Regions from separate parts of the Streptomyces tatrensis genome, predicted to be linked through region 1. Evidence: riboswitches for the same ligand, from Rfam matches in the RefSeq annotation. Region 1 holds a riboswitch; the other holds the start of a gene.
The links. Region 1 has a riboswitch for cobalamin ahead of ACODT5_RS18745 (ABC transporter substrate-binding protein). Riboswitches for the same ligand answer to the same signal wherever they lie in the genome.

Region 1 (4,143 bases):
GGCGATCAGGTCGGCCGGGTCAGGAACACCGCCCCGCCCAGCGCGGCCACGGGCAGCAGCGCCCGGTGCCCGGCGCCGACGACCATCCGGGCGGCGTGCGGCACCATCAGCCCGACGAAGCCGATCGCCCCGCTGTAGGCCACCAGTACGCCGATGACGAGCGAGGTCAGGACGAACACGGCGGCCCGGAACCGGCTCGTGTCCAGGCCGAGCGTCTGGGCGCCCTCCTCCCCCGCGAGCAGCAGGTCGAGCGGCCGGGCCAGGGCGACGAGCAGCCCGGTGCCCAGGAGCAGGGCCCCGGCGGGCAGGGCCAGTTCGCCCCAGCGGGCCCCGCCGAGTCCGCCGAGGGTCCAGAACAGCACGCTGCGGATCTGGTCGGGATGGGCGGCGAGCACCAGGATCAGGCTGGTCAGGGCGGACAGCACGTACTGGACGGCGACTCCGGCGAGGATCAGCCGGCCGGTGGTCATGGCGCCGCCGCGCCGGGCCATCGCGTAGACGGCGACGAGCGCGCCCATCGACCCGGCGAACGCGGCGAGCGGTACGGCGGCGCCGCCCGCGAAGCCGAGGAATCCGGCGCCGAAGACGATCACCAGCACGGCTCCGGCCGAGGCCCCCGAGGAGGCCCCGAGCAGGAACGGGTCGGCGAGCGGATTGCGCACGAGGGCCTGGAGCACGGTTCCCGCGACGGCGAGTCCCGCACCGACGACGGCCCCGAGCAGGACGCGCGGCATCCGGACGTCCCACACGATCGCCCCGAAGGCGCCTGCTCCCCCGCCGGGTCCCGGCCCGGCGAGCACGATGTCGAGCACCTGGCCCGGGGGGATCCGCACCGGTCCCAGGGCCAGCCCCGCCAGGGCCGACGCGGCCAGCGCGGCGGCCAGCAGGGCCAGTACGGCCGGCGTACGGGTGAACGCGCGGGCGACGCGGAGACTCACGCGGCGTCGGGGTGGAGCTGGCCGCCCAGCGATTCGACGGCGTCGGCGACGCGGACGCCGAGCACGGCGGAGGACAGCGGCAGCACGACGAACCGCTGGTTCTTGATCGCGGGTACCTGCGCCAGCGCCGGATCCTTCAACAGGCGCTGCTTCTTGGCTTCGACGGTGGTGCCGCCGTAGTCGTAGATGAGGACGACCTCGGGCCCCCGCTCGATGACCTTCTCCCACGACACGTCGCCGAAGGTGTCGTCGAGGTCGGCGAACACGTTCGTGCCGCCCGCCAGCGCGACGATCTCGTTGCCGATGCCCTTGCCGCCCGAGGTGAAGGCGGAGGCCTCGCCCGAGTCGTAGACGAAGACGGCGGGCTTGGCCTTGTCCTTCACGCGTGCGCTGACGGCTTCGATGCGGCGCTGTTCGTCGGCGAGGAGCCGCTCGCCGCGCTCGGGCACGCCGAAGGTCCGTGCCACCTCGGCGATTTCGGTCCTGAGCTGGTCGAGGCCGACCTTGCCGTCGGTGCAGTACTCCACGCTGAGGCGGGAGTTGATGCCGGACTTCGCGAGTGCCTCGCGGTCACGGCCCTGCGGCTTGTCGAAGGCGCTGGAGTAACCGCCGTACACGAAGTCGGGGTTGGCGCCGAGAAGGATCTCCTTGGAGGGGTACTCCTTCGCCAGCACCTTGATCTTGTCGTACGCGGGCCGGTAGGCGGGCAGTACGGCGTCGTCCAGGTAGGCCGTCCCGACGGTCTTCCCCTCCAGCCCGAGGGCCAGGAGGATCTCGGTGGCGTGCTGGTTCATGGCGACCGCACGCTGCGGCGGTGCCTGATAGGTGCTGGTGACACCGCAGTTGGTGACCGTGTACGGGAAACCGGGCGCGGCGCCCGCCGCCGCCTTCGCGTCCTGCGCCGCGGGTGATCCCCCGCACGCGGCCAGCGGTATCAGGAGGGGGAGGGGCAGGAGCGCGCGCAGCAGCGCACGGGGGTACGAAGACATGGTGAAGCCTCTCCGGGGGATCCGCGTCCCCTGGTCGAACCGAATGAGGCGGTGCGTCAGTGTCTGACTCCCGGGTCCCCGCGAGGGGGTGGCCGGTCACAGTGGCGGGACCGCACCGGATTCGCACCGGTTTCCTGTCCTGCACCGCCCTGGATAACCCGGCCCAGTGTGCCAGAAGGGCGGGGCGTCAGCGCCTCGGGCGCACCGCGCCGGCCGGCCGCGCCGTCCGCGCCGCCCGGGAGGCGAGGGTCCGCAGCGCCTCGTCGGAGGGGGATCCCGGCTCTGCCGTGTAGAGGTAGAGGGTCTGGTCGGGGTCGTCCGGGAAGGTGAGGGACTCGTACTCCAGGGCCAGTTCGCCGATGTCGGGATGCCGGAAGCGCTTGGTGCCGTGGGTGTGCTCGAGCACGTCGTGCCCGGCCCACCAGCGCCGGAAGTCCCGGTCGAACGACGCTAGTTCATCGACGAGGGGGCTCAGCTCCGGATCGTACGGGTGCCTGCCGGCGTAGAACCGCAGCGCGGCGACGGCTCCGCGCGCGGCGCTCTCCCAGTCGGCGAAGAGCGTGCGGGCGGCGGGGTCGAGGAAGAGGAACCGGGCCAGATTGCGGCCGCGTCGGCCCGGTGTGCCCAACGCTACTGTGCCCGGCTCCGCGGCGCCCGGCTCCACCGCGTCCGAATCGGGCAGGTCTGCCTCGGGGAGGTCCGCCTCGGGGAGGTCTGCCTCGGGCGCGCCGAAGTCGGCGTACAGGGACTCCGCGAGCCGGTTCGCGGCCAGGACGTCGAGCCGGCGCCCCATGATCATCGCCGGGGTGCCGACCTCCAGGGCGTCCAGCACCTGGTAGAGGCCCGCCCGGACCCGCTGCGGGCCGGTGGTTTCCGCGGTGCCGGGGGCACCGGCCGCCGCCGGGTCGGCGGCGCGCCGCCCGGGCCCGGGGGCCCGCTGCGGACGGGCCAGGTCGAAGAGGTGGGACCGCTCGGTGGCGTCGAGCCGCAACGCGCGGGCCACGGCGTCGAGCACCTCGGCGGATGCGTGCAGGGTGCGGCCCTGTTCCAGCCGGGTGTAGTAGTCCACGCTGACCCCCGCGAGCTGCGCGACCTCCTCGCGCCGCAGCCCGGGCACGCGCCGCCTCCCCGGGTGAGCGGCGACGCCCACCTCCTCGGGACCGATCCGGGCACGGCGGGAACGCAGGAAGTCCCGCAGGTCGGACTGGGGCTCGCGGCCGGCGTTGGCGGTCATTCCCCCAGGCTAGGCCGTGGGGGCCGGTGCCACAGACCGGTCACCGGCCGCCCGCGTCCGGCCGGCCGGCCATCCGGCCATCCGGCCATCCGGCCACAGGCTCATGCCGTCCCGTCCTGGGCGGCGCCCAGGATCGCGAGGTCGCTCTCGGACAGGCGCAGACGGCCGGCGGCGACGTTCTCGGCGAGGTGGCCGAGGTCGCCGGTGCCGGGGATGGCCAGGACGTGGGAGCCCTGGTGCAGGGTCCAGGCCAGCCGGATCTGGGCCGTGCTGACACCGTGGGAGCGGGCGACCGAGTGGACCGCAGCGCTGTGGTCGGTGGCCTCGTCCGCGGTCACTCCGGCGGTGCGTCCGGTACCGGCGATCGAGTAGAACGGCACGAAGGCGATGCCCTGCTCGCCACAGATCTCCAGCAGCTCCTGCTGCTCGGGGGTCGCGCCGATGCCGTACATGTTCTGGACGCAGACCACCGGCGCGATGGCCTGCGCCTCGGCGAGGTGGTGGGTACGTACGTTGGACAGGCCCAGGTGCCGGATGAGTCCGGCCGTACGCAGGTCGGCCAGCGCGCCGAAGCGCTCGGCGATCGAATCGCTGCCGACGATGCGCAGGTTCACCACGTCCAGGTGGTCGCGGCCGAGCTGGCGCAGGTTCTCCTCGACCTGGCCGCGCAACTGCTCGGGGGTGGCGTGCGGCAGCCACTGGCCCGAGGGACCGCGGCCCGGTCCGACCTTGGTGGTGATGACGAGTTCGTCCGGGTAGGGGGCCAGCGCCCGGTTGATCAGCTCATTGGCCGAGCGCAGCGAGGAGAAGTAGAACGCGGCGGTGTCGACGTGGTTCACACCCAGTTCGACCGCGCGGCGCAGTACGCCGATCGCCTGGTCGCGGTCCCGTGGAACGGCCTCGGCCGCGAATGCCTCACCGTGCTGGGTCAGGCGCATCGTGCCGAAGCCGATCCGGTTGACCGTGAGGTCGCCGAGCGTCC
Region 2 (4,143 bases), on a different contig from region 1:
ATGCCTCATGTCCCTTCTCCCGGGGAACAGTTGTCCGGGGGCCCGGAATCCGCTGTACTGCTGCTGTGCCGCCCGATGTACGGGCATGGCGCGGGCATATTCGGGGGAGGACCAGCATGAGTGCGGACCGGCGTCGGTCAGGGCGCGGCACGAAACCCGCGTCGCACCGGCGCCGTGCGGGCTTCCGGCGTCGAAGACCCCTGCTGAGCCTCCTCCTGTCCGCCTTCCTCCTGGCGGGAGTCTGCGCCGCGACGGGCCTCGCCTGGGAGCCCCGTACCGTCGCGGACGCACGGGCCCGTTCGGCGCCCGGCCCGGCCGACACCCTGCCCGGAATCCCGGGCGGCAGCCCCGCGCCCACCACATCCGGCCCCGCCGCCACCGGCCCGGGCACCACCGCCCCGCAGAGCCCGACCGGGCGCGCTCCGGACCCGAAGGCCCAGGGGTCCGGCGCGGACGGCGGAGCGCGCCCCACCGGAGCCCTGCCCTTCGACCTGCCGCAGCCGGCCGCCCTGCGCTCCGGCGCCGCCGGCAAGAAGCTGGTCTTCGCCCACTACTTCACCCCGTACCCGCTCTCCCTGGACAACGCGCCCGCCGAGGTCGACTACTACACCCGCAACTACCTGAAGCCGGACGGCGAGAACGGCAAGCACGAGCGCTACGGCGGCCTGCTGCGCGACCGGCCGCTGCCCGTCGCGCCCAAGGCCGGGGACTGGGAGCTCGCCAACCTCCAGCAGGAGGTCCGCACGGCCCGCGCCGCCGGCATCGACGGATTCACCCTCGACCTGCTCTCCCTCTCCGGGAAGAACCTCGAACGCTGCAAGCTCCTGATGGAGGCGGCCCGTTCGGTGGACCCGGCCTTCAAGGTCATGCTGATGCCCGACATGACCTCCCTGGACACCGACGACCCGGTCGTGCTCGCCGACCTCCTCGCGGACCTCGGCAAGACACCCGCCGCCCACCGGCTCCCCGACGGACGGCTGGTCGTCTCGCCGTTCAAGGCGGAGCAGCAGAGCGCCGCCTGGTGGACCCGGGTCATGGACGTCCTGAAGTCCCGGCACGGCATCCGCACCGCCTTCGTCCCGCTCTTCCTCGACTTCGGCGCGCACAACGGCGCGTTCGAGTCGATCAGCTACGGATTCTCCGAGTGGGGCAGCCGCAGCTACGTCGGCCAGGAGAGCTCCACGCGCGACGTGCGGCGCGCCCACGCCGCGGGCAAGATCTGGATGCAGCCCGTCTCCGTCCAGGACGCCCGCCCCAACCAGGGCATCTATGACGAGGCGGGCAACACCGCGACCCTGCGCGCCACATGGAACCGCGCCATCGAGGACGGGGCCGACTGGGTCCAGCTCACCACCTGGAACGACTACAGCGAGGGCAGCCAGTTCGCGCCCTCCCTGCACAACGGCCATGCCTACCTGGACCTTTCCTCGTACTACCTCACCCGGTTCAAGACGGGCGGCTGGCCGAAGATCGTCCGGGACACGCTGTACCTCAGCTCGCGCACCCAGTTCGCCGCCGCCGACCCGAGCGGCGGCCAGTCCCTCGTGATGTCGCTGCGCGGCGGCAGCGCCGCGGCCCGGGACACGGTGGAGGTGCTGAGCTTCCTGACCGCGCCCGCGAGCATCCGTACGGCCGTGGGAGCGGCCGGGGACACGCACGCGGCCCCGGCCGGGGTCCACTCCGAGCTGCTGCCCCTGAGCCCGGGCACCGGCTCGGCGGCCGTGGTGCGCGACGGCAGGACCGGGGCCCGGGTGGAACTGGGGTACCGGGTGGACCGCACGGTGGAGGTGCAGGACCTCCAGTACCAGGCCGCCAGCAGCGGCCGGAGCTGAGCCCGCCGGGCCCCTGCGGCTACTCTCCGCAGGGGCCGAAGTCCCTTCGTTCGGGACCTTCGTCACCCCATATGTAGTGGTGGCGCGCTGTGGTCATATCCATATGTAGTGTTGGTCTTGCCGGTTCGGCGGGGCCTCTCCCCGACCGAGGCAACAGGGAACCCGGTGGGAATCCGGGACTGCCCCGCAACGGTCAAGTCCGCCACGGCGGACCAGTCCGACACCTGCCGGCACGGGCGCTCGAAAGCGCCCGCCATTCTTCCGTGCCGAGCCTCGTGGGAGGGCCGCCGTGACTGCTGTCGTCGATGCCGTAGAGACCGTGACCGAATACCTGGACCGCCGGGACTGGCGGGTGAACGCCAACGCCAACCAGGGCTATTCACTCGGCGGGCTCATCCTCAACGCCGCCGGCAAGGTCACGGCGAACTACTGGCTGGAACAGGTCTATCCCGCTGCCGTGGCCCGCGCCCACCGCGAGGGCGACCTCCACATCCACGACCTGGACATGCTCTCCGGCTACTGCGCCGGATGGTCCCTGCGCACCCTGCTCACCGAGGGGTTCAACGGGGTCCCCGGCCAGATCGACTCCGCCCCGCCCAGGCACCTGTCCTCGGCCGTCGGCCAGATCGTGAACTTCCTCGGCACCCTGCAGAACGAATGGGCGGGCGCCCAGGCCTTCTCCTCCTTCGACACCTACCTCGCGCCCTACGTCCGCCTCGACGCGCTGACGTACGACCAGGTCAGGCAGTGCGTCCAGGAGCTCGTCCACAACCTCAACGTCCCCTCGCGCTGGGGCACCCAGACCCCCTTCACCAACCTCACCTTCGACTGGACCTGCCCCGAGGACCTGCGCGAGCAGGTCCCGGTGGTCGCGGGGGAGGAGGCCGGATTCACCTACGGCGAGCTCCAGGCCGAGATGGACATGATCAACCGGGCGTACATCGAGGTGATGACGGAAGGCGACGCCACCGGGCGGGTGTTCACCTTCCCCATCCCGACCTACAACATCACCAAGGACTTCGCCTGGGAGAGCGAGAACGCCGAGCGGCTCTTCGCGATGACCGCCAAGTACGGGCTCCCGTACTTCCAGAACTTCATCAACTCCGAGCTCGAACCGAACATGATCCGCTCCATGTGCTGCCGGCTCCAGCTCGACCTCACCGAGCTGCTCAAGCGCGGCAACGGGCTCTTCGGAAGCGCCGAGCAGACCGGCTCGCTCGGCGTGGTCACCCTCAACTGCGCCCGCCTCGGGCATCTTTACGCGGGCGACGAGGAGCGGCTGCTGGCCGAGGTGGACCGGCTGTGCGAGCTCGCCAAGGACAGCCTCGAACTCAAGCGGACCACCGTCCAGGACCTGATCGACGGCGGTCTCTTCCCCTACACCAAGCGGTACCTGGGCACCCTGCGCAACCACTTCTCCACCATCGGCGTCAACGGCGTCAACGAGATGGTCCGCAACTTCAGCCGGGACGCCCACGACATCACCGCGCCCGAGGGTCACGCCCTCGCGGTCCGCCTCCTGGACCGGGTACGGGCCCGGATGGTCGACTTCCAGGAGAGCACCGGCCACCTCTACAACCTGGAGGCCACCCCCGCCGAGGGCACGACGTACCGCTTCGCGAAGGAGGACCGGGCCCGCTTCCCCGGCATCCTCCAGGCCGGCACCGACGCCAACCCGTACTACACCAACTCCTCCCAGCTGCCCGTCGGATGGACCGACGACCCCTTCGAGGCGCTGGAGCGCCAGGACGAACTGCAGGGCAAGTACACGGGCGGCACCGTCCTGCACCTGTACACCCCCGAGCGGATCCCGACGGCGGGGGCCTGCCGCAAGCTGGTCCGGCGCTCGCTGGAGACCTTCCGGCTCCCCTACCTGACGGTGACCCCCACCTTCTCCATCTGCGCGGACCACGGCTACCTGGCGGGGGAGCAGCCCCACTGCCCCACCTGCGGCGCGGAGTGCGAGGTGTGGACCCGGGTCATGGGCTACCACCGCCCGGTGTCCTCCTTCAACATCGGCAAGAAGGGCGAACACGCCGAGCGCGTCCACTTCAAGGCGGCCGTGTGAGCCCCGCCGCGCATCCGGACGAGGTCGTCCGCATCGGCGGCTGGTCCCGGCTGTCCACGTGCGACTGGCCCGGCCGGCTGGTCACCACCGTCTTCTGTCAGGGCTGCCCCTGGAGGTGCGGCTACTGCCACAACCCCGGCCTGCTGCCCGCCCGGGCCCCCGCCGCCGTCTCCTGGGACGAGGTCCTCGGCCACCTCGCCCGCCGGACGGGGCTGCTCGACGGGATCGTCTTCTCGGGCGGCG

Region 2: another riboswitch for cobalamin. It lies ahead of ACODT5_RS08820 (ribonucleoside triphosphate reductase); the one in region 1 lies ahead of ACODT5_RS18745 (ABC transporter substrate-binding protein).

Annotation. Positions count from the first base shown of each region.
Region 1 covers NZ_JBMDLB010000011.1:695,489-699,631, forward strand. Annotated here, with positions in the region: partial or broken gene ACODT5_RS18740 (FecCD family ABC transporter permease) at 1-938, opposite strand, end outside; gene ACODT5_RS18745 (ABC transporter substrate-binding protein) at 935-1,927, opposite strand; cobalamin riboswitch at 1,965-2,101, opposite strand; gene ACODT5_RS18750 (helix-turn-helix domain-containing protein) at 2,115-3,161, opposite strand; gene ACODT5_RS18755 (aldo/keto reductase) at 3,263-4,143, opposite strand, start outside.
Region 2 covers NZ_JBMDLB010000007.1:1,118,980-1,123,122, reverse strand. Annotated here, with positions in the region: gene ACODT5_RS08825 (glycoside hydrolase family 71 protein) at 117-1,832, shown strand; cobalamin riboswitch at 1,937-2,078, shown strand; gene ACODT5_RS08820 (ribonucleoside triphosphate reductase) at 2,122-3,900, shown strand; gene ACODT5_RS08815 (anaerobic ribonucleoside-triphosphate reductase activating protein) at 3,897-4,143, shown strand, end outside.